3 regions of the Streptomyces sp. NPDC028368 genome follow, and region 2 is predicted to be linked to each of the others. Evidence: riboswitches for the same ligand, from Rfam matches in the RefSeq annotation. Region 2 holds a riboswitch; each other region holds the start of a gene.
What was found. Region 2 has a riboswitch for cobalamin ahead of nicT (Nickel transporter NicT). Riboswitches for the same ligand answer to the same signal wherever they lie in the genome.
Positions count from the first base shown of each region.

Region 1 (7,432 bases), on a different contig from region 2:
CTTAGATGGGGCGGCATCGGGCCCCGGTTGCCGTTCCGGCCGCCCGCTAACCGAATGCTCATATTTGGCGGGCGGCCGGTGGTGGCTAGAACTCGTCGTCGAAGGAGACCGAGCCTTCCACGGCCACCTGATAGGCCGAGGCCCGGCGCTCGAAGAAGTTGGTCAGCTCCTGGACGTTCTGCAGCTCCATGAAGGAGAACGGATTCTCCGAGCCGTATACGGGTGCGAAGCCCAGCCGCTGCAGCCGCTGGTCGGCGACGCACTGGAGGTACTCGCGCATCGACGCGGTGTTCATGCCCGGCAGGCCCTCACCGCACAGATCGCGGCCGAACTGCAGCTCCGCCTCGACGGCCTCCTTCAGCATGTCCACGACCTGCTGCTCCAGCTCGTCGTCGAAGAGATCGGGCTCCTCGGAGCGGACCGTGTCCACGACCTCGAACGCGAAGTTCATGTGCATGGTCTCGTCGCGGAACACCCAGTTGGTGCCGGTCGCCAGGCCGTGCAGCAGGCCGCGCGAGCGGAACCAGTAGACATAGGCGAACGCGCCGTAGAAGAACAGCCCCTCGATGCAGGCCGCGAAGCAGATCAGATTGAGCAGGAAGCGGCGGCGGTCGGCCCTGGACTCCAGGCGGTCGATGCTCTCGACCGAGTCCATCCACTTGAAGCAGAATCCCGCCTTCTCCCGGATGGACGGGATGTTCTCCACGGCGGCGAAGGCGGCGGCGCGGTCGTCCGGGTCGGGGAGATAGGTGTCCAGCAGCGTCAGGTAGAACTGGACGTGCACGGCCTCCTCGAAGAGCTGCCGGCTCAAGTACAGCCGGGCCTCGGGGGAGTTGATGTGCTTGTACAGCGTCAGCACGAGGTTGTTCGCGACGATGGAGTCGCCGGTCGCGAAGAAGGCCACCAGCCGGCCGATCATGTGCTGCTCGCCGGCCGAGAGCTTGGCGAGGTCGGCGACGTCGGAGTGGAGGTCGACCTCCTCCACGGTCCAGGTGTTCTTGATCGCGTCGCGGTAGCGGTCGTAGAAGTCCGGGTACCGCATGGGGCGCAGCGTCAGCTCGAAGCCCGGGTCCAGGAGGTTCTTGGTGCCGGTGGTGGCCGTGTGCGCGGCGGCCGCGTTCGTCTCGGGTGCGGTGGTCATTATTGGCAGGCCTCGCAGGACTCGGGGTTTTCCAGGGAGCAGGCGACCGCCTCGGGGTCGGCCACCGGCAGCTGGGCGGGAATGGACGCGGCGCGCGCGGACTGGGCGATCCGGGTCGCCGGACGGGAGCGCAGGTAGTACGTGGTCTTGATGCCGCGCTTCCAGGCGTAGGCGTACATCGAGCTGAGCTTGCCGATGGTGGGCGACGCCATGAAGAGGTTCAGCGACTGGCTCTGGTCGAGGTACGGCGTACGGGCCGCGGCCATGTCGATCAGCGCGCGCTGCGGGATCTCCCAGGCGGTGCGGTACAGCGCCCGGATCTCCTCGGGGATCCAGCCGACGTCCTGCACCGAGCCGTTCGCCTCGCGCAGCGCGTCACGGGTCCGCGCGTCCCACAGCCCCAGAGCCTTGAGCTCCTCGATCAGATAGGCGTTGACCTGCAGGAACTCGCCGGACAGCGTCTCGCGCTTGAAGAGGTTGGAGACCTGCGGCTCGATGCACTCGTACACGCCCGCGATGGAGGCGATGGTCGCGGTCGGCGCGATCGCGAGCAGAAGCGAGTTACGCATTCCGGTCGCGGCGATACGGCTGCGCAGGGCCGCCCAGCGGTCCGCCCAGCGGGGCTCGGCGTTCGGGTAGTGGTCCGGGTGCAGCACGCCGCGGGCGGTGCGGGTCGCGGACCAGGCCGCGTGCGGGCCGTGCCGCTCGGCGAGATCGGCGGACGCTTCGTACGCGGCGAGCATGATCCGCTCGGAGATCCGGGTCGACAGATCCTGCGCCTCGGCCGAGTCGAAGGGCAGCCGCAGCCGGAAGAAGACGTCCTGCAGGCCCATCAGGCCCAGACCCACCGGGCGCCAGCGGGAGTTGGAGGCCCCGGCCTGCTCGGTCGGGTAGAAGTTGATGTCCACGACGCGGTCGAGGAAGGTGACGGCCGTACGGACCGTGGCGTCCAGCCGCTCCCAGTCCATCTCGCCGTTCTCACCGAGATGGGCGGCGAGGTTCACGGATCCCAGGTTGCAGACCGCGGTCTCCCCGTCGTCCGTCACCTCCAGGATCTCCGTGCACAGGTTGGAGGAGTGCACGACCTTGCCGGGCTCGGCGGTCTGGTTGGCGGTGCGGTTGGCGGCGTCCTTGAAGGTCATCCAGCCGTTGCCGGTCTGCGCCAGGGTGCGCATCATCCGCGAGTACAGGACCCGGGCCGGGATCTGCTTGAGCGCCCGGCCGTCGGCCTCGGCCTTGCGGTACGCGGCGTCGAACTCCGCGCCCCACAGGTCCACCAGCTCCGGCACATCCGACGGCGAGAACAGCGACCAGTCGGCGTCCGCCTCCACCCGGCGCATGAACTCGTCCGGGATCCAGTGCGCGATGTTCAGGTTGTGCGTACGGCGGGCCTCCTCGCCGGTGTTGTCGCGCAGCTCCAGGAACTCCTCGATGTCGGCGTGCCAGGTCTCCAGGTAGACACAGGCGGCGCCCTTGCGCCGGCCGCCCTGGTTGACCGCCGCGACCGAGGCGTCCAGCGTGCGCAGGAACGGCACGATGCCGTTGGAGTGGCCGTTGGTGCCGCGGATCAGCGAACCGCGGGCGCGGATGCGGGAGTAGGAGAGGCCGATGCCGCCCGCGTGCTTGGACAGCCGCGCCACCTGGTGGTAGCGGTCGTAGATCGAATCCAGCTCGTCCAGCGGGGAGTCCAGCAGATAGCAGGAGGACATCTGCGGGTGGCGGGTGCCGGAGTTGAAGAGGGTGGGGGAGGAGGGCAGGTAGGAGAGCGTGCTGGTCAGCCGGTACAGCTCTGCGACATCGGCCAGCGCCCGCGCGGAGTGGTCCTCGGCGAGGCCGCAGGCGACCCGGAGCAGGAAGTGCTGCGGGGTCTCGATGACCTGACGGGTCGTGGGGTGCCGCAGGAGGTAACGGGAGTGCAGGGTGCGCAGCCCGAAGTACCCGAACCGGTCGTCGGCGCCGTCCGCCAGGGACTTCGCCACCAGTGCGTCCAGCGCCTCCGCGTGGGTCCGTACGAACTCCGCGGTCCCGTCGGCGATCAGGCCCTCGCGGTGACCGGTCGCGACCGAGGCGGCGAAGCCGGTGGCGCCCTGGCCGGCGGCCTCCTCCGCGATGGCGAGGGTGAGCAGACGCGCGGCAAGCTTGGAGTACTGCGGCTCGTCGCCGATCAGGCCGGCCGCGGCCTCGATGGCCAGCGAGCGCAACTCGGCCTCGTCCGAGCCCGGGTGACGGCCGCGCAGCGCGGCGGCGGCCACCTTGCCGGGGTCGGTCGCGGTCAGGTCCGCGGTCAGCTCGGTCAGAGTGCGCAGCAGGGCGGCGCCCGGCCCGCCGGTACCCGGAGTGCCGTCGGCGGAGGTGTCAGGTGTGGCCACCGCGGGCTGCACGACCTCGGCGTCTGACGCGGGCTCCGTTGGCGCGATGGTCACGTGATGCTCTCCCTCACTCGGCGGGGGCCGGGAGGGCGCGGCGCGACGGGCGCACGCGGGCATGCCGCACCCCGTGACGCTCAGGGGTGCGCGGGCACACCGCGCGGCGTCCACCTGCCCAACCCTCGGGGCCCGGACGTATCGACGTCCGCACCGATGGCGGCGCGGGCGTGCTGTCGGCAGGTCCTCGGACTTCCTGGGCGCGTGAGCTGGCCGTACGGCTACCTGGGCGCGCTCGTACACCGTTGCGGGACAGTCCCGGATTCGCACCGGATTCCCCTGCGGCGACAGCGAGCACGAGCATACATCTTGTGCTGCTCTCCGCATGCACCCCCACATCTTGTGTCGCTACCTCATACCACTCCTACAGGTGTGCGAACGGCCATCGGCCGCTGCAGGGCCCGGAAATGCCGCTCAGGCCGGCTCCCGGGTGAACGCCCAGAGCGTGAAATCCGGTATCGGATCCCAGTCCCGCTCCTGGGCGCGCGCGAATCCCAGGCGGCGGTAGAGCCGGTGGGCGGGCAGCAGGTGCGGCAGACAGGAGAGCACCACCGCCCGCAGCCCCAGCCCGCGGGCCCGCTCCACACACGCCGTCACCAGCGCCTCACCGATGCCCCGCCCGCGTCCCTCGGCCCGCACCGCCAGCATCCGGAACTCCCCCTCCCCGGGGCCCGCCAGCTCCGCATACGGGCTCCCGTACGCGGCAAAAGTCACCGCCCCCAGCACCGCCCCACTCGCCGTGTCCACCGCCACCAGCACCTCGGCGTGCTCCGCCCGATGAGCGACCTTCCGCAGCTCGGCGGCGTACGTGTCGTTCTCCCCGAAGGTCAGTAGCCCGTCGGCCAGATAGACCTCCACCAGAAGGTCACCGACGAGGCCGAACTCGGCTTGCTGGGCGGGCCTGATCGTGATGTCCATGGGGTTCAGTGTGGGGGGTGGGTCTGACAATCAGGCGACCGTGGCAGCTCTCTCTGAGGTGACCGAGCGGTGCCTGTCGGTGGCCTCGGCTATCGTCGTTTTTACGTTCCCAGCTCCGGCCGACAGAAGAAGGAGAAGACCTCATGACCGCGCTCGCTGACCGGCCGCACGTCATGGACACCGGGCACTTCGAAGAGGTCGCCCGGATATTCGCCCGCCTGGAAGAAGGTGCACGGCTGGAACTCATCGACGGGCAGGTCAGGAGCAAGCTCATGCCGGACGGGGATCACGGGCGGATCATCCAGTGGCTGACGCGTATCTGCATGCAGCACCGGCCGGAGCTCTGGCTCGATGCCACCCAGGGCTTGAAGGTGCAGCCCTACCGAGGCGGCCGTGCCCGCCCTGACGGCTCGCTCGCGCCCAGTGAGGCCTTCGTGGGGCAGGGCGAGTGGGCGGATCCCAGCCCCGTGCTGATGGTCGTCGAGGTCACCTCGCACGACTCCGACACTGACCGGCGCGACCGTGTGGAGAAGGCACGCGCATACGCGGAGACCGGCATTCCGCTCTACCTGCTGATCGACCGTCAAAAGTGCCAGGCGGTGGTCTACAGCGAGCCTGACGGCGCCGGCTACGAGAACGTTCATACGGCGCCGTACGGCAAGACGCTCCACCTGCCGGATCCCGTGGGCATCACGCTCGAGACCGAGGCGCTCAAAGACTGGGTGAACTGACCCCGCGGGCAGAGGCCCATGAAACGCCGAAGGGCCGCCGCGTTCCCCGGGGAACGCGGCGGCCCTTCGGCGTGAGCAAGCCGCCGGCTCAGTGCCCCGCCGGCGCCCCCTCCGCAGTCTTCGGCAGCTCCGCCGTGACGCCCTTGTCGCCGGCGTCCGCGGTGTAGTCGGCGGGGCTGGTCTCGTCGACGCCCTCCGGCGCCTTGACGGCCTTCAGGACGAAGGTCAGCACGACCGTCACCACCACATTCAGCACAAACGCGGTCAGACCGATGTAGCCGATCTCACCGATGCCGGGGATCTCCTTGCTGGAGCCGCCGAAGTGGGCCTGGGTGGGGCTGGCCACGCCGTATGCCGCGAGGGTGCCGTAGAGCATGCCGACCGCCCAGCCCGCCAGCAGCGCCCAGCGGTGGAACCAGCGGGTGAACAGGCCGCCGACCAGGGACGGCATGGTCTGCAGGATCCAGATGCCGCCCAGCAGCTGGAAGTTGATGGCGACGGTCTTGTCCATGGTGAGGACGAAGACGAGCGCACCCACCTTCACCAGCAGCGAGACCAGCTTGGCGACCTTGTGCTCCTGCTCCGCGGTCGCGTCCGGCTTGAGGAAGTCCTTGTAGACGTTGCGGGTGAAGAGGTTGGCGGCGGCGATCGACATGATGGCCGCCGGTACGAGAGCGCCGATGCCGATCGCGGCGAAGGCGACGCCGGAGAACCAGCTGGGGAACATGTCCTCGAACAGCTGCGGAATCGCCAGCTGCGGGTTGCCCTGGATGTCCGTACCGGCCTTGATCGCCATGAAGCCGAGCAGCGCCAGGAAGCCCAGCATCAGGGAGTACAGCGGCAGGATGGTGGTGTTGCGGCGGATCACGTTGCGGCTGCGCGAGGACAGCGTGGCCGTGATGGAGTGCGGGTACATGAAGAGCGCCAGCGCGGAGCCCAGCGCCAAGGTGGCGTAGGCCCACTGCGCGTGCGGGCCGCTCGTCAGCTCGCCGCGGGGCTTGCCGGGGACGGCGCCGGGCTGGGCGAACGCCTTGCCCGCCGCGTCGAAGATGTGGTCGAAGCCGCCCAGCTTGATCGGGATGTAGATGATCGCGACGGCGATGACCAGGTAAATCAGGCCGTCCTTGACGAAGGCGATCAGGGCGGGCGCCCGCAGGCCCGAGGAGTAGGTGTAGGCGGCCAGCACCGCGAACGCGATCAGCAGCGGCAGGTCCTTGACGAACCAGTTGGTGTTCTCGCCGCCGCCGACACCCATCACGTCCAGGACGGCCTGGATGCCCACCAGCTGGAGAGCGATGTACGGCATCGTGGCGAGGATGCCGGTGAGCGCCACGGCCAGCGACAGGCCCTTGGAACCGAAGCGGCCGCGCACGAAGTCGGAGGTGGTGACGTAGCCGTGCTTGTGCGAGACCGACCACAGGCGGGGGAGGAAGGTGAAGATGAGGGGGTAGACCAGGATCGTGTACGGGACGGCGAAGAAGCCGGATGCGCCGGCCGCGTAGATCGCCGCCGGGACGGCCACGAAGGTGTACGCGGTGTAGAGGTCACCGCCGAGCAGGAACCACGTCACCCAGGTGCCGAAGCTGCGGCCGCCCAGGCCCCATTCGTCGAGGTTGGCGGACTGTTCGGCCTTGCGCCAGCGGGCGGCCAGGAAGCCCATGACCGTCACGGCGATGAAGAAGAAGATGAAGACGGCGAGTGCGACGCCGTTGACACCGCCGGTGGGCGCGGCCGCGAGGTGCGTGGCGGGGGTGTGGGCGGCGGAGGCGTAGAGGCTCACTTGGTCACACCATCCTTGCGGGCGCGCTTCTCACGCTGCACCAGCTTGTACGCAAGCATCGTCAGCGCGGTCGAGATCAGCACCCACAGCATCTGGTACCAGTAGAAGAACGGGATCCCGATCAGCGTCGGCTCGATCTTTGCGTACGAACTGACCCACAGCATCGCCACGAACGGAGCGAGCAGGCACACCGCGGCCACCACCCGCGTGGGTGTGACGATCCGTCTGGGCTCCGGGGGCGCGGCTGCTGGCGCTGACTCTGGCATGGCGGGGCTCCGTCCGTGGCATTTTCTCCTGGGTAATCGGCTGGAAATCTAAGGCAGGGTCGTGGCGCGCGTCACTAGGTGTCCGCATATCGGTATGGCATACGTGAGTTGCGGGCTCCCGGTGCGCCGCCGGTGGCGCTCTCAGTCGGTGGGGCGGCTCAGCCGGGCGACGA
Region 1 covers NZ_JBVHTY010000003.1:471,906-479,337, forward strand. The annotation lists gene ACZ4S3_RS09245 (ribonucleotide-diphosphate reductase subunit beta) at 86-1,141, opposite strand; gene ACZ4S3_RS09250 (ribonucleoside-diphosphate reductase subunit alpha) at 1,141-3,564, opposite strand; cobalamin riboswitch at 3,726-3,872, opposite strand; gene ACZ4S3_RS09255 (GNAT family N-acetyltransferase) at 3,979-4,482, opposite strand; gene ACZ4S3_RS09260 (Uma2 family endonuclease) at 4,626-5,213, shown strand; gene mctP (monocarboxylate uptake permease MctP) at 5,302-6,993, opposite strand; gene ACZ4S3_RS09270 (DUF3311 domain-containing protein) at 6,990-7,259, opposite strand; gene ACZ4S3_RS09275 (GntR family transcriptional regulator) at 7,401-7,432, opposite strand, start outside.
Region 1: linked by a shared signal. The riboswitch ahead of ACZ4S3_RS09250 (ribonucleoside-diphosphate reductase subunit alpha) and the one ahead of nicT (Nickel transporter NicT) in region 2 are both predicted to bind cobalamin.

Region 2 (7,432 bases):
TCCGCCTGCCGTTGCTCCCCCACGGCGGCGATCAGGGCCGCGCGGTTCGGGAAGTGCCGGTAGACCGTACCGACGCCGACGCCGGCCGCTCGGGCAACCTCGGGCATCTGCGCCTCGTCGCCGCGCGCACGGAACACCTCGCGTGCGGCGTTCAGCACCCGGGCGCGGTTGCGCTCGGCGTCGGCACGGGGCCTGCGTTGCGGTGCGGAGGAGGTCGAGGAGGCTGCCACATCGCCGATGCTACTGCTACGCTGATGAAACGGAATCGGATTCCGGTTCCGGTTCCACTCCGCTTCTGCCTTCCTTCCACTTCTTCCCCCACATGTGTCTCGGCATCTGGCCACGTCCACGCCTTCCGACCCCGGAGAGGATCAGCGATCACCATGTCCCAGGAGACAGCGCCCCAGGAGACAAAGGACCCGATGGAGCCCGCAGACCCCAAGGCACGCTTCTTCGTGCTCCAGGCCGGCGAACGGCGCCCCGGACGGGTCCCGCTCCCTCCCGGATTCGCCGTAAAGGCCCGCAGGAACGACACCGAGGGCCGGCTCTCCATCCTGGAGAACCAGCTCGCCATCGACATCCCGCCACACGTCCACCACGACGCCGACGAATTCCTCTATGTCCTGGAGGGCGAGATGGAGGCCGACATCGACGGCACGACCCACCGCCTGACTCCCGGCATGTGCACCCTGCTGCCCCGCGGCGTACCGCACGCCCTGCGCAGCGTCTCCCAGCCACCCGCCCGGTGCCTGCAGATCTCGTCACCGGGAGGCTGGGAGGAGTTCGTGGAGGCCATGCACGAAGCCGGTCCGGTGGTCATGAAGGACGGACACCCCGACCTCACCCGTCTCAATGAGATCGGCGCCCCCTACGGGATGGAGTACCAAGTCTGAGACTCCCCCTGGCAACCGGCCACCCTTCGGGCACCATGGACCCACCATGGATCCCCAGCACCTCCTGTCCCGCGCCCGCCGACTCGCCGCCTCGGCCCGCCCCGGCCGCCGCCGTCTGCTCGGCATCACGGGCCCGCCCGGCGCCGGCAAGTCCACTCTCGCCGCCCATGTGGTGGCGGAGCTGGCGGGACAGGCCGTACTCGTCCCGATGGACGGCTTCCATCTCGCCGAGGCAGAGCTGCACCGCCTGGGCCGAATCGGCCGCAAGGGCGCGCCGGACACCTTCGACCCCGCCGGATATGCGGCACTGCTGACCCGCCTGCGTTCCCCGGAAGCGGACACCGCCGTCTACGCCCCGGCCTTCGACCGCCGTATCGAGGAGCCGGTCGCGGGGAGCATCCCCGTAGCGCCACATATCCCCCTCGTCGTCACCGAGGGCAATTACCTCCTCCTCGACTCCGCGCCGTGGACCCGTATCCGCGCCCTGCTCGACGAGGTCTGGTACGTCGACCTGGACACCCCGGAACGGATCCGGCGCCTGGTTGACCGTCACGAACGCTTCGGCCGCCCACGCCCCGACGCCGAACACTTCGTCCGCACCTCGGACGAGGCCAACGCCCGCACCGTGGCAGCGACCCGCGACCGCGCCGACCTCATCGTCACCTTCACCCCCGAAGAAGCCCCCGCCCCCCGGCTCTCCTAGGCGTCGGTCAGCAGACCCACAACGGACGGCGCGCCCCACCCCAACGACACCGCCACCCCCGCCCCCCTCCCGCCCTCGGTCCGCCTGGCACTTCACCAACCTGTCTGGCGCTTCACCAACAGCCTTCCGCGGCAGGCCCCTTCCCAAACGACACCTTCGATGCCATCATGACATCATGAGTGTCGTTAAGCCGGATGACGGCGACGAACCGGCCCCGGCCGAAAAGCTTCTGTACGACGTCATACGGCGCCTGTGGCCCCTGCACCGCACGATCGTGCGCGCGGTGGAGCGCGAGCTGGAAGGCACCGGCATGACCGCAGGCGAGCACGCACTGCTCGATGCGCTGCGCAGCGAAGGCCCCCGGACCGTGCCGCAGTTGGCCCGCACCATGGAGCTCGACCGGCAGCCGGTGCAGCGCTGGGTGAACCACGCGGCGGAGCTGGGCCTGGTGGTGACGGCCCCCAATCCCGCACACCGCCGCTCGTCCCTGATCCAGCTCACCGCCGAGGGCGGCGAGGTGATACGCGGGATCCAGGAGTCCGAGGCCACCGAGCTGCGCCGCGGGCTGGCCGACCTGTCCGCACAGGACATCTCGACGGCCCTTCGTGTACTCGACCGACTCGGCGAGGAATTCCGGCACCTGGCGAACGGCTCAGGCGTTACCCGAGAGGATCCCGACAACCAGGACAACCAGCCGGAATAGCCCCAGCCGCCGACACCCCCACACCGTTCACGCATCCGCCCCCTCCCCTCTCCCCCCCTCCCCTCTCCCCTCCTCCCTCTCCCCTCCTCCCACTCCCCTCCTCCCCCACCCTCCGCCCCGCCACCGCTCACCAAGGGAACGCACAGAGAATGACCCACCCGTTCAGCGCCTGGACCGAGCTCGACAACGGCACCGTGCCGGTCAGGGACGGTGAGCTGTTCTACGAAACGGCCGGCGAGGGTCCGGCGGTGGTGCTGCTGCACGGCGGCATGCTCGACCAGCGCATGTGGGACGAGCAGTTCTCCTGGCTGGTGGGCTCCGGCCACCGCGTGATCCGGTACGACTCCCGCGGTCACGGCCTGTCCTCCACGGTGGCCGGGGACTGGGCCAACCACGACGATCTGTGCGCCCTCCTCGATGCCCTCGACGTCCCAAGCGCCGTCCTCGTCGGCCTCTCACACGGCTCCCGGGTCGCCCTCGACACCGCCCTCGCCCACCCGCAGCGGGTCAGCGCCCTGGCGCTCGCCTCACCCGGGGTCAGCGGCCGCGCCTTCACCGACCCGTTCCTCCTGGAGCACATCAGGGCACAGGTGGCGGCGATCGGCGCACCGGACGGCATGGAGCAATATGTCGAGCACTTCCTGCGGATGTGGGTGGACGGCCCGCACCGCGGTCCGTCCGACGTCCACCCCGGGCTGCGCGAGCGGATGCGCGCCGCGGCCGCGGCAACGGTCGAGGTGCACGCCGACGGCATGGGCGCCGGGATGCCCATCGAGGTCGGCGCCGCCGGCCGGCTGTCCGACATACGCGTGCCGACGGTGGTGTTCGACGGCGACCTCGACAGTACGGACATCGCCGCCAACGCCCATGCGATCACCCTCGCCGTCCCGGGCGCCCGCAGGGTCCGAATACCGGGCGCGGCTCATATGGTCAATCTGGAGAACGCCCCGCTCTACGACCACGAACTGCGCGTCTTCCTGTCCTCGCTGTCCTCCCCGCCCTCCGTGGCCCACTGATGGCGCCGAGCCCTCCGAGGCCGTCGATACCGCTGCGGGACGGCGGTTAGAGTGGTCATGCCGTGGTGTTCGGGAAGACCGGTGACGGACCTTGTGGTCCCAGGCCGGAGCGGCCCTCGCCACTGTGATCGGGGAGTTTCCGGCCCTTTCCGTATGCGCCTGCGCGCGTACGGCGCCACTGACCGCAGCCCGCGGCCGGGAAGGCGGGCCGGACGCGTCCACCCTCCCCCGAGCTCTTCAGGAGCAGGGAGGTACCCCCAAGCCAGGAGACCGGCCACGGCATCTCACGAACTGATCCACGAGGTGCTGGAGCGTGACCGCCGGATGGCCCTGTCCACCGATACCCCGAACACCCCTGCCTCCGCCACGTTCCGCTGGCGCCGGCAGGACACCATCCGTACCGCGGGCCTGATAGCCGTCATAGCCGGGCTGCATGTCGTCGCCTTCGGCATGCTCTTCCTCCTGGTGGCCCCGCAGCACTACACCGTGGGCAAAGAAACCTTCGGTGTGGGGCTCGGCATCACCGCCTACACCCTCGGCATGCGGCACGCCTTCGACGCCGACCACATCGCAGCCATCGACAACACCACCCGCAAGCTGATGGCCGACGGCAAGCGGCCCGTCTCGGTGGGCTTCTGGTTCGCGCTCGGCCACTCCAGCGTGGTCGTCGTGATGGCGGCCCTGGTGGCGGGCGGCACCCACCTTGCCGGGGCGCTGCTCGACGACCGGTCACGTACCCACCAGGTCCTGGGCACTCTGGGCACCACGGCCTCGGGGGTGTTCCTCTACCTCATCGCCGCCCTCAACCTCATCGCGATGGCCGGGATCTGGCGGGTCTTCCGCGGCATGCGCGCCGGCCGGTTCGACGAGGCCGAGCTGGAGCAGCAGCTCGATTCGCGCGGCTTCATGAACCGCTTCCTGGGCCGGTTCACCCGCTCGATCTCCCGCCCCGGGCAGATGTTTCCGCTCGGCTTCCTCTTCGGGATCGGGTTCGACACCACGACCGAGGTGCTGCTGATGGTGATGGCGGGCAGCGGCGCGGCGGCCGGGCTGCCCTGGTACGCGATTGTGTGTCTGCCGCTGCTGTTCGCCGCCGGCATGAGCCTCTTCGACACCCTCGACGGCACGTTCATGAACTTCGCCTACCAGTGGGCGTTCTCCAACCCGGTGCGCAAGGTCTACTACAACCTCACCATCACCGGCCTGTCCATCGCGGTCGCCTTCTTCATCGGCACCATCGAGCTGGTGACGGTCCTGCACGAAAAACTGGGCCTCAACGACCCGGTGACCAGCTGGATTTCCACCCTCGACCTCGACAACGTCGGCTTCATCATCGTGGGCCTGTTCGTGGTGGTGTGGGCGGCGGCGCTGGCGTACTGGCGCCTGGCCGGGGTCGAAAAGCGCTGGGCGGCGCGGGCGGGGTCGGGCTCCTAGGCGCCGGCTGCCGGCCCGGAACGCGGGGCCGGCTCCCGGGCCCGCCGCTCGCAGGTCCGGCCCCCGGGCCCGGCTCGCGGGTCCGTACGCCCAGCCCGTCCCCCTCCCCCCTCCTACCCCCCCCGCGGCCCGTCAGGTGGCCGAGCCGGCGGCCGCGCCCGTCATCAGGTCGGGCCCCCAGCGCTTCAGCTCGGCCGCGAGATCGAGCGGGCGCAGCCGGTTCGGCTCGTCGGGACCCGGCCAGTCCTCCCGCGGAACCCGCCACATCACCTCGAACTCGTTGCCGTCCGGGTCCTTGGCGTACAGGGACTTGGAGACAAGATGGTCGGTGGCGCCGACCAGTGCGCCGCGGGCCGCGAGCCGGGCCTCGGTGGCGGCGAGTTCGCCGAGCGTGCCGACCTCCCAGGCCAGGTGGTAGAGACCGGCCCGGCCCGCCTCGGGGCCCGGCGCGTCCGCCCCCACCGTGAACAGCCCCAGATCGTGATCGTTGAGCGAGCCGGCAGCGCTGAGGAAGGCGGCGCGCCCGGGTATCTCGATGTCCAGCGTGAGCCCGAGGGCTTCGGTGTAAAAGGCGACGGACCGCGCCACATCGCGGATGTAGAGCACCGCGTGATTGAGACGTCGTACGGACAAGACCCTCTCCCCTCTCCCGCCGCAACGCCCCCAGGGCGCCCCGGCCTTACTGTTGCTGCGTGCTTCCGCCTGGGTTACTTCCGGACCAGCAGCACGCCGCCGGCGACCACCGCGGCGAGCACCAAGGCGACCACGCCGTAGACGAGCCGGTGCGCGCGCAGCGCCGGCACCAGGCGGTCGGCGGCGTAACGCCCGGGGCCGGTCAGCGCCAGCGCGCCCGCGCCCGCGGTCAGCAGCAGCTCGTACTCCACGCCCTTGGGCGCGAAGAAACCGCCGCCCCACTTCACGACCAGAGCATTGATCATCGTGCCCACGACCGCCGCACCCGCGAGGGGTGTGAGCAGCCCGAGCACCAGTCCGAGCCCGCCGAGCGTCTCCGTCAGCCCCGCCACCAGGGCCATCGTCTTGCCCGACGGATAGCCGCTCATCGCGAAAAACTGCCCGGTCCCCTCCAGCCCGCCACCACCGAACCAGCCGAACAGCTTCTGGGCCCCATGGGCGGCCATCGTCAGCCCGAGCGCGATGCGCAGGACGAGCAGGCCGGCGTCGTAGCCGTGCGGAGACGGAGCGTGGCGCGTGTCCACTCCGAGTCGGGGGGTCTGGATCGTGCTGAGGGGGGATGTCATGGCGAGCGCTCTTCCCGTGTGGGGCCAGTCAGATTTACTTGAAAGTTCAAGTCAACCCTCACGACGATACACAGCACCCCCACCCCCGAACAACCACGAACAAGCCGAACCACCACCCACCACAACGGCCCCCGAGCCCTCTCACCCCGACCCGGGACCCCCACCGCCTGCACCTCCCCCTCCCTCGCCTGCCCCACCACCCCGCATCACCCCCGGAAGCCGATGACCGAATCTCGCCGCCGGTCACAAACTGCGCGCCCTCCACGGCCTCCACGGGCCGGGCCATGGCGTCGCCCGTAAGGGGACGGCCACAAACATGACAAAGGCCCCCGTACCTTCCTGGTACGGGGGCCTTTTCGCTGATCACACATGGTGGCCACAGACGGATGTGAACCGCCGAAATCCGCTTTGCAAGAGTGCCGAGTCCCCGAATGCCCCTCTTGACGGCAGATCCGCTTGACGGCAAATCCGCCGACCACGGCCCACAACACTTCCGCCCCCCGCCTGCCCCCCGTCGACGGAGCGGAGGCCGATGACCACGCCGTCAGGATCGCGGCCCACAGCGAAAGCAAACGCGCGGACGTTCCACGCCCGCACGGCGAGACCGTCGCGTCAGTCCAAGGGCGATCGCCTGCGGATCCGGCTAGGGACGCTGAATAATCCGGGCCACACCCGCTCCGTAAATCCCGAGCCCCGCAGCCCACTGGCCGCCCGACCAACCGTCAGATTCCGTTGCCACCAGTTCAAATACGGTTGCGGGACAAGAAAATCATGAACCTGTCGTTCGAGCGGCCGCCACCGTACGACCTGGGGCCCGGATGCGGACCTCGGCATGTGGCTGACGGAGTGGGGCGAGTTCGCGGACCGGATCGTCCACCTCGGGCCGGACGACGGCCGCAACCACGCGCAGCTGTGCTGGGACGTCCTGACGCCCACCGGATTGCTCCCAAACCCCTGCAAGCCGACACGATCGCCGCGGCCTGGCAGTGCGATGACAGGCCGAACCGCTGACCATCCTCTTCGCTTCGGCCCAGCACTCGCCCCGGCGCGGGCACCGCGCGGGAACATCACGGATTTCCGTCCCACTATCCAGGACCGGCTGATCTTTTCAAGATCGATCCAGTACCTTCGCAATCAAACTTCGGCCTTTGTCCAACGTCTGGGCTCCGCGGTCCAGCCCTGTTTACACATGCGAGATTCATGCCCAACATGGCAGGTGCCGACTGGCAGTACGACGTCCCCACCAGCGGTAGCAAGCAGCTGCCGCCTGACTCCGGTTACGCCGATGCGCTGAAGAACCAGGGCTACGGATTCGAGGTGGCCGTAGCGGACCTCATCGACAACTCCCTTGATGCGGACGCCCGTAACGTCGTCGTGCACTTCCTGCGCGACGACGACCGTCTGCTCAGCCTACTGATCGTCGA
Region 2 covers NZ_JBVHTY010000002.1:161,136-168,567, reverse strand. The annotation lists gene ACZ4S3_RS04305 (TetR/AcrR family transcriptional regulator) at 1-230, opposite strand, end outside; gene ACZ4S3_RS04300 (cupin domain-containing protein) at 384-893, shown strand; gene ACZ4S3_RS04295 (nucleoside/nucleotide kinase family protein) at 940-1,596, shown strand; gene ACZ4S3_RS04290 (MarR family winged helix-turn-helix transcriptional regulator) at 1,772-2,299, shown strand; gene ACZ4S3_RS04285 (alpha/beta fold hydrolase) at 2,449-3,315, shown strand; cobalamin riboswitch at 3,362-3,608, shown strand; gene nicT (Nickel transporter NicT) at 3,607-4,749, shown strand; gene ACZ4S3_RS04275 (VOC family protein) at 4,882-5,382, opposite strand; gene ACZ4S3_RS04270 (DoxX family protein) at 5,457-6,008, opposite strand; gene ACZ4S3_RS04265 (ATP-binding protein) at 7,209-7,432, shown strand, end outside.

Region 3 (7,432 bases), on a different contig from region 2:
AGGCGTCGGCGATCGGGTGACCGGGGACCTGGATGCCGACGGCGTTGACGAGGACGACGCTGCTGATCCGGTCGCTGCCGAGCAGGGCAAGTTCGGCGGCGATCCAGCCGCCTATGGAGTTGCCGACGACGGTGACGTCCGTAAGGCCGAGTTCGTCGAGCAGTCGCGCATAGGTCCGGGCGAGTGTGGGGACGTCGGTCAGCCAGTCGGGCCGGGCGGTGCCGCCGAAGCCGGGGTGGACGGGCGTGATGACCCTGGCCTGCTGTTGGTCGGCGAGCAGCCCGGCGAACGGCGCGACCGTCTGCGGACCGCCGCCGCCGTGCAGCAGCAGGATGGGGCGGCCCTGGCCCCGGTCGTCGACGGTGACGTCGAGGTCGCCGGAGGGGAGGGAGAGGGAGTGGACGGTGCTGCTCATGGGGTTTCTCCTTGGATGAGTGGCCGTCAGGCGAAGTCGGTGGCGGGAACGGTGGCGTAGCGGCTCATGACCCTGACGGTCGACTCGGCGGTCAGCTCCTCACCGCCGGCGATCATGTCGCGCAGGTCGCGGAAGTACTGCACGTACAGGTCGGGAGTGAAGGTGTTGAGCATTACCGCCGGCTCGTCGCCGAGGTTGGCGAAGGTGTGCGGGGCGCCGGGCGGGATCATCGCGAGCGTCCCGGCCGGGGCGGCATGGGTGGTCTCCCCGATGGTGAAGTGCACGGTGCCGGAGACGACGTAGAAGCCCTCGTCGTGCTGGGCGTGACGGTGCTGCGGCGGGCCTTCGGTGTGTGGGGCGAGCGTGATCTCGCCGATCCCGATCCGGTGCCCGGTCGTGCTCCCGTCCTCAAGGATGCGGATCTGCGCCGGGCCCAAGCGGATCGTCTCGCCGCCGTCCGGACCGACCACGGAAACCTTGTTCATCAAATCTCCTTCGTGAGAGTTCGCTCTCATGAATGTAGAAGGATGACTCTCTTCGTGCAAGTGGACTCTCATGATGAGATTCCACCGTGCTAAAGTGGGTCCCGGCAGAGTGAGAGGAAGGGCGACGCGCTGATGGCAACGGAGCAGGCCGGCACAGGCCGCAGCAACCAGAAGAAGCGCACTCGTACGGCGATCGTCGAGGCCGCCCGCGAGCTCATCGGCACGGGCGCCGAGGTGACCATGCCCGCGATCGCCCGCGCGGCCCTGGTCTCCGAGGCCACCGCCTACCGCTACTTCCCCGACCTCCCCTCGCTGATCAGTGAGGCTCTCGCCGGCGTATGGCCCACCCCCGCGGACGCGCTGCGCCCGGTCGCGGACTCCGTCGACCCCGTCGAACGCATCGCCTTCGCCTGCGAGTTCCTGCTCCGCGGGATACTGGCCCGCCAGGGCGCGGTGCGTGCCATGATCGCGGCCACCATCACCCGGCCCGAGACGGCGACCGCCCGCCCCGGCATCCGCTTCGGGCTCATCGACGAGGCACTGGCGCCCGTCGAAGGCATGCTGCGGGCGGTGGACTCCGCAGCCTTCGCGCAGCTCAAGCGGGACCTTGCCGTGACGGTCGGCGCGGAAGCCCTCTTCTGCCTCACGGACCTGTGCGGGCTCGGCCCCGACGAGGCTGTCGCCAGCGCCGTGCGTACGGCGACCACGCTGACCGACGCCGCGGTGCGCAAGGCCGCCGAGCGCTGAGGCGCAGCCGGGGGAGTGAACGGCGCGTATCAGAGAGTCGGCAGCGTGACGGACCTGCCTGGGCGGGCATCGTTACGGGACCTGCCTGGGGAGGATGAACTACCCGGAATTGGTGTCGGTGCGGGCGAAAATACCCTCCAGCATTCCGGTGGCCTGCCCGACCTCGATCAGGTAGCCATCAGGATCGCGCAGGTAGCAGCGGACCTCGGCACGCCGGTCGATCGGCGGAGTCAGGAACTCCGCTCCTTTCGCGCTCCATTGGGCGTAGCAGGCCTCGATATCGGCGACGCGCAGGTTCATGAAGCTGGAGACGGTGTGCGGTTCGCTGGGCGGGACCAGCGTCACGTCGGGCTTGTCCGGGGTCGGGCCGCCGCCCGGATTCATGATGATCCAACTGTTGGCGAGCTTTACGATGCAAGGGTTCTCGTCCAGGACGACCTGCCCGCCCATCACCTCGCTGTAGAAGCGGCGCGAACGCGCCACATCACGCACCGTCAAGAAATGCGTCATCAGAAGCCCCTCACTCGGGGCTGGAATACCGTCGTTGACCATCTCCAGCCTCTCTCCGCCGACCGCGACACTCAGTGAGCCCCGTGGCGGCGCTTCCCTCGTGGACGGCCTCCGCCTTCCATGTCATCGCGCCACGGCGCCCGCTGCAACCCGTGGGTGCCCGGCCGGAGCCCGGACGGCCTTTCCGCCTGCTCGGGGGATGTATGGCACCTGCTGCCACTGACGGGACCGGTGAGCGCCTGCCGGGCGGGACGGGGCCAGGCGGGTGACGATGGAACCGGACCCATCTGACCGTGCTCTTTCCTGGAGGAGGCAGACGGCATGACATACCCCTCCGATTCCGCAGGCACCGGCCCTCCGCGCGGCACCGGCCCTCCGCACGGCACCGAGCCCGGAGATGTATCCCCGGCCGGGGGCCTGGGCGCCCTGGCGAACATGGGCTGGCAATTCCTGCTCACCATGGGCCTGGCTGCGATCGCCCTGGGCGTCGTTGTCCTGTCCTGGCCCAGCCAGACCCTGCGGGTCGTCGGTGTGCTCTTCGGCATCTACTTGCTGGCCACGGGTGTCTTTCAGCTGGCCGCTGCCTTTGGCACACACGTCCCTCGGCATCTGCGGGTGTTGCATTTCGTCGCGGGCGCGCTCTTCATCCTGCTGGGCCTGGTCTGCTTCCGGGGCACTCTGGAATCGATTCTGTTGCTCGCGCTGTGGATCGGCTTCGGCTGGCTGCTGCGCGGCATCATGGTGACCGCCACGGCGGCCTCCGCCGAGGACATCCCGGCGCGCGGCTGGCAGCTCTTCTCGGGGATCATCACCACTCTGGCAGGCATCGTGCTGATCGTGTCGCCCTTCAGCTCGATCGCCGCGCTGACCTTGGTGGTGGGCATCATGGCCATCGTCGTGGGCGCTGTCGAGGTCTTCCACGCCATCAAGATGCGCGTCGAAATCGGCCGCCTCACCCAGGGCACAGCCACCAAGCGGCGGCCCGTGTTCCACTCCCGCCCCCACCCCCAGCACTGATCACGGGGCGTGCTGCCACCCAGGCAGCGAAGCGTTTTCCGCCGGGAATTACGGCCCTGCCGAGCTTGCCGACTTGGTGTGCGCAGCCGTCGAGGCACAGAGCACGGTGGGACGGCCGGCCGCCGGACGCTGACCGAGCCCCGCTCTTCGGTCGGGTGGCCCCGATCACGACGCGGGCTCGGCCACAGCGCGCTCATCGGGCCGTTGGCTTCGTACACGGCCGTGCGGCAGAGGGAGGTGCCGAAGGAGCTCAGCCAGCAGCCTCCCGAGGAACGGCGTTTGCCGGCGGCTGGGGGTCGTCGGCCCGCAGCAGGCAGGCATCCATGATCCAGCCGTGACGCTCCCGGGCCGCGGCACGCAACTCCGTTACCCGGTCAGCGACTTCGGCCAGCGGGCCGGAGACGAGCAGTTCCTCAGGCGTGCCGACATAGGCGCCCCAGTACATCCACCAGCCCTCCTCCCGGTGCGCGGTGAGGGCCGCGCCGACATCGAGCATCACGGCGACGTCCTCGCCCCCGGCAAGTCCGGACCCGGCGATGTGCCGGCCGGGGGCGATCCGGACCGGCCTGCCGAGCCGGGTCAGCGTCGTACGGTGGCGGGCGGCCAGCACCGAGAGGCTGCTCACCCCGGGAATCACGTCGTACGTGAAGGACATCGCACCCCGGTCGGCAACCTCCTCCAGCGTGTCGATCGTGCTGTCGTAGAGAGCGGGATCGCCCCACACCAGGAAAGCGCCGGTCCGGCCCGGCGCCAGCTCGTCCCGGATGAGCCGTTCGTACAGGGCGGCGCGGCGGTGACGCCAGTCGACGACCTGTTCCCGATAGCCGGCCGGGCTCGCGGGGGAGCGGTCACGTCGCGGGTCCTCGGCCTCGACCACCCGGTGCCCGGGGCCGGCGTGTTCGGCCACCAGATCCCTGCGCAGCTGGGTCAGCTCGGACGCCCGCGCGCCCTTGTCCAGCAGGAAGAACACGTCGCAGGCCCGCATCGCCCGAACGGCGGCCAGCGTCACATGCTCCGGATCCCCCGAGCCGATCCCGATCACCAGGACCCGCCTCAAGCCCTCCCCGCTCATGAGGACACCGCCCCGGACGGCGCCTTCGCGCACACCGCCGGACCGGGGCGGCCGGGCGCGGGGCCGCCGTCCCGGCTGTCCGCGCCGGCCTCCCCCTCCCCGCCGGTCTCTCCCGGGTGCATGACCTGGACGTCGCGCAGCAGACTGTCCACCACGTCGTCCAGGTCGAGGCGCTTCTCCACTGAACGCAGGTCGGTCAGTCCGGCCCGGAGGGAGACCCGGGGTGGTGCGAGGAGCTTGCAGCAGTCCTCGTCCGGCAGTACGGAGATCTCCGCGGTGCCGATGGACCGGGCTTCGTCGATGATCTCTTGCTTCTCCCAGCCGATCAGCGGCCGTAGCACCGGCAGGGTGGCGGCGTCGTCGACGGCGGCCAGGTTCGCCAGGGTCTGGCTGGCCACCTGTCCCAGGCTGTCACCCGTCACCAGGGCCTCCGCTCGGGTCCGGCCCGCCAGCGCGGAAGCGGCGCGGACCATCAGCCGTCGCTGCGCGACGACCTGGAGCCTGCCGGCCCCTGCGATGGCCAGTTGCTTCTGGGCGTGGCCGAGGGCGATGACGTGCAGCCGCCCGCCGGGCTGGTAGCGGTTGAGTTCACGGGCGAGGGCGTAAGCCTTGTAGACGGAAGCGGCGTTCGTGTACGGAGCGCCGGTGAAGTGGACGAAGTCGCAGCGCAGTCCGCGACGCATCGCCCGGTAGGCCGCCACGGGTGAGTCGTACCCGCCGGAGAGCAGCACCAGAGCGCGTCCGCTGGAACCGACGGGGAGTCCGCCAGGTCCCTGGTGACGGGTCCAGGAGACGTAGCTCTCCTTGCGGTCGATCTCGACCGATAGCCGTACGTCCGGGCTGGAGAGATTCACCGGCAGAGGACCCAGGGCCTCCCGGACGCGTGCCCCGAGAAAGCGCTCGAACTGCGACGAGGTCATCTCGAAACTCTTGTCCCGGCGCTTGACCCGCACGGCGAAACTGATTCCGGGGCGCTCGGCACGGGCGTCGGCGAGCGCGTCCACGGCTGCCTCGGTGATGTCCGCCACGGCACTTGGGACGCGCAGGGCGGGCTCCACCGAGTTGAACCCGATCACCCGTCGGGCGCGCTCCACTAGGACATCCAGGGGGACCTCGCCGCCGAGCACGGTGACGTTCTGGCCGGACTTGATCCACGTGGAGCCGCCGATGTCCCGCAGGGCGCGGCGGAGGTTGTCGTGCAGCCGCTCGGTGAACAGGTGCCGGTTGCGGCCCTTGAGGAAGACCTCGCCATGCTTGAGCAGGACACAGGGCCCGCTCGGGTGGGGCGTTCCGGGGGAAGGGACGGAGGGAACGCTCGGTTCGCCGGGCACGAAACTCTCCTTCGCGAGTCGTCGTGAGGACCGGCGCCGGGCCGCGAACGGGATGCGGGCCCGCCCCGCGCACCAAGGGCACGGTGGCGTGAAACGCACCACTCGCTCAGCGGTCCCGCTACCGGGTCGCCATGGGATACGTGCGTGGTGATCGCACCCCGCACGAGCAGTGGCAGGTCTTCGGACTCGTGGGCACATCCCGAAGGACGGGACACCTACTGGCCGTCGCTTCCCAGGTCACCTGCGTACCCAGTGCTTGATGACGGCGGTCGTTCCCACTCACCGCTGCGAGGCAGTCCCGGACTCCCACCGGGTTCCCTCTTACGACACCACGCCTGGCGGACGGGGCGAACCAGCTGCGGGTCCAGGGTAGACAATGCGGCGCGCGGTCCGTGAACGAGGCGACGGGCGAGGACCCGGGGCACCGGCCTCCGTCCCCGCCTCGGTCGCTGCGTCGGGTGTCAGTGGCGTCCCAGAACCGGAACACCGGCCCCCAGACAACCAGCCGTCGGCGATCCTGAGCCTGGGGTTCGGCCCACAGGGGGCCCAGGACCACGCGACGTTCGGTGGACCAGGCGTTGACGATCAAGCTGTGAAGTTTGTCGGACGGGTTCAGCATGTCCATTGCCGTGTTTACGGCGCGTCGGGCCCGTCCACGTGAGCCGCTTTGGCTGCCGCAGGCGCGTCACCAGCCGTGGTGTCGCCCAGTGACCGAGCTACGTCACCAGCCGACACGGTCGTCAGCGCGGTCGCACCGCTTGCCGCAACCTACCCAACAGGGCCGCCGAGCTGGTGCGCCCCGCGTCGTCGGCCGTGCCGCCCTGCGGCCGGTTGGAACCCCGGCCGGGACTCAGCCGTCTCTCTTCTCGCCGGATACGCCCAGGCCAGTTTCGTCAAGAACATCGGCAGAAGCGATCAAAAAAAGCCATCATTCGATCGATTTTGCAGTGATTCTCGTAGGGATAAGTCAGAAGGCGCTACGTGTCCCCGGCCCAGACCACCGGATGTTGCAGCGTCCCGAGCCCTGAAGGAGAGGTATGCGACCGTTCGCTCTGAGCTACGCCCGTCCGCTGGCTCGGTCGTCGTCCGCCGTGCCGTACACCTACGACGCCACACGGCAGTTGAACGTTCTCCCTGACGGCCGTCCGGCGACGCACAGCAGGGCGGTGCTGCTGGCCACTGGCACCACCGCCTCCACTGCCGGTTCCAAGACCCACTTCGACGACTGATCCGCGATGACCGTCCTGATTCTCACCTGCGAGGAGGACGTGACGGCGGACATGGTGGTGGCGAGGCTGCACGAACTCGGCATCCCGCTCGTCCGCCTCGACCCCGCCGACCTTCCCGGGGAGGTCGCCCTGTCGGCGGAGTACGCCAAGGGCGACTTCGACGGCTACCTCAAGGCGGGCGAACGCGTGGTGAGTTTGAGCAGTCTGCGGTCCGTCTGGGTCCGCCGCCCCGGCATACCCGGAGCACGTGCCCCGGAACCGTCCGCATGGCTCACGGCCGAGTCCGAGCATGCCCTGAACGGTGTGCTCGACTGCACCCGGGCACACTGGATGAACCATCCCGTCGCGGCCGCACGAGCACGCCGCAAGCCCTGGCAACTGCGCGCCGCCCACCACAGCGGATTCCCCGTGCCCCCCACAGTGATCACCTCGTTCCCGGCGGTCGCCCGGCAGTTCGCCAGAACGCATCAGGATGTCGTGGTGAAATCGTTGTCCGGCGGGCACTCCACCGATCCGCCGATGGTGCTGCCGACCACGCGCATCAGCCCGGATGTGGACTTCTCCGGGGTGGCGGCCGGTCCGACCCTGCTCCAACTGCATATCCCCAAGCGGGCCGATATCCGGCT
Region 3 covers NZ_JBVHTY010000004.1:262,613-270,044, forward strand. The annotation lists gene ACZ4S3_RS11125 (alpha/beta fold hydrolase) at 1-415, opposite strand, end outside; gene ACZ4S3_RS11130 (cupin domain-containing protein) at 442-900, opposite strand; gene ACZ4S3_RS11135 (TetR/AcrR family transcriptional regulator) at 1,033-1,647, shown strand; gene ACZ4S3_RS11140 (VOC family protein) at 1,747-2,199, opposite strand; gene ACZ4S3_RS11145 (HdeD family acid-resistance protein) at 2,479-3,174, shown strand; gene cobF (precorrin-6A synthase (deacetylating)) at 3,425-4,246, opposite strand; gene thiI (tRNA uracil 4-sulfurtransferase ThiI) at 4,243-5,577, opposite strand; cobalamin riboswitch at 5,732-5,950, opposite strand; gene tgmA (putative ATP-grasp-modified RiPP) at 6,615-6,806, shown strand; gene tgmB (ATP-grasp ribosomal peptide maturase) at 6,813-7,432, shown strand, end outside.
Region 3: linked by a shared signal. The riboswitch ahead of thiI (tRNA uracil 4-sulfurtransferase ThiI) and the one ahead of nicT (Nickel transporter NicT) in region 2 are both predicted to bind cobalamin.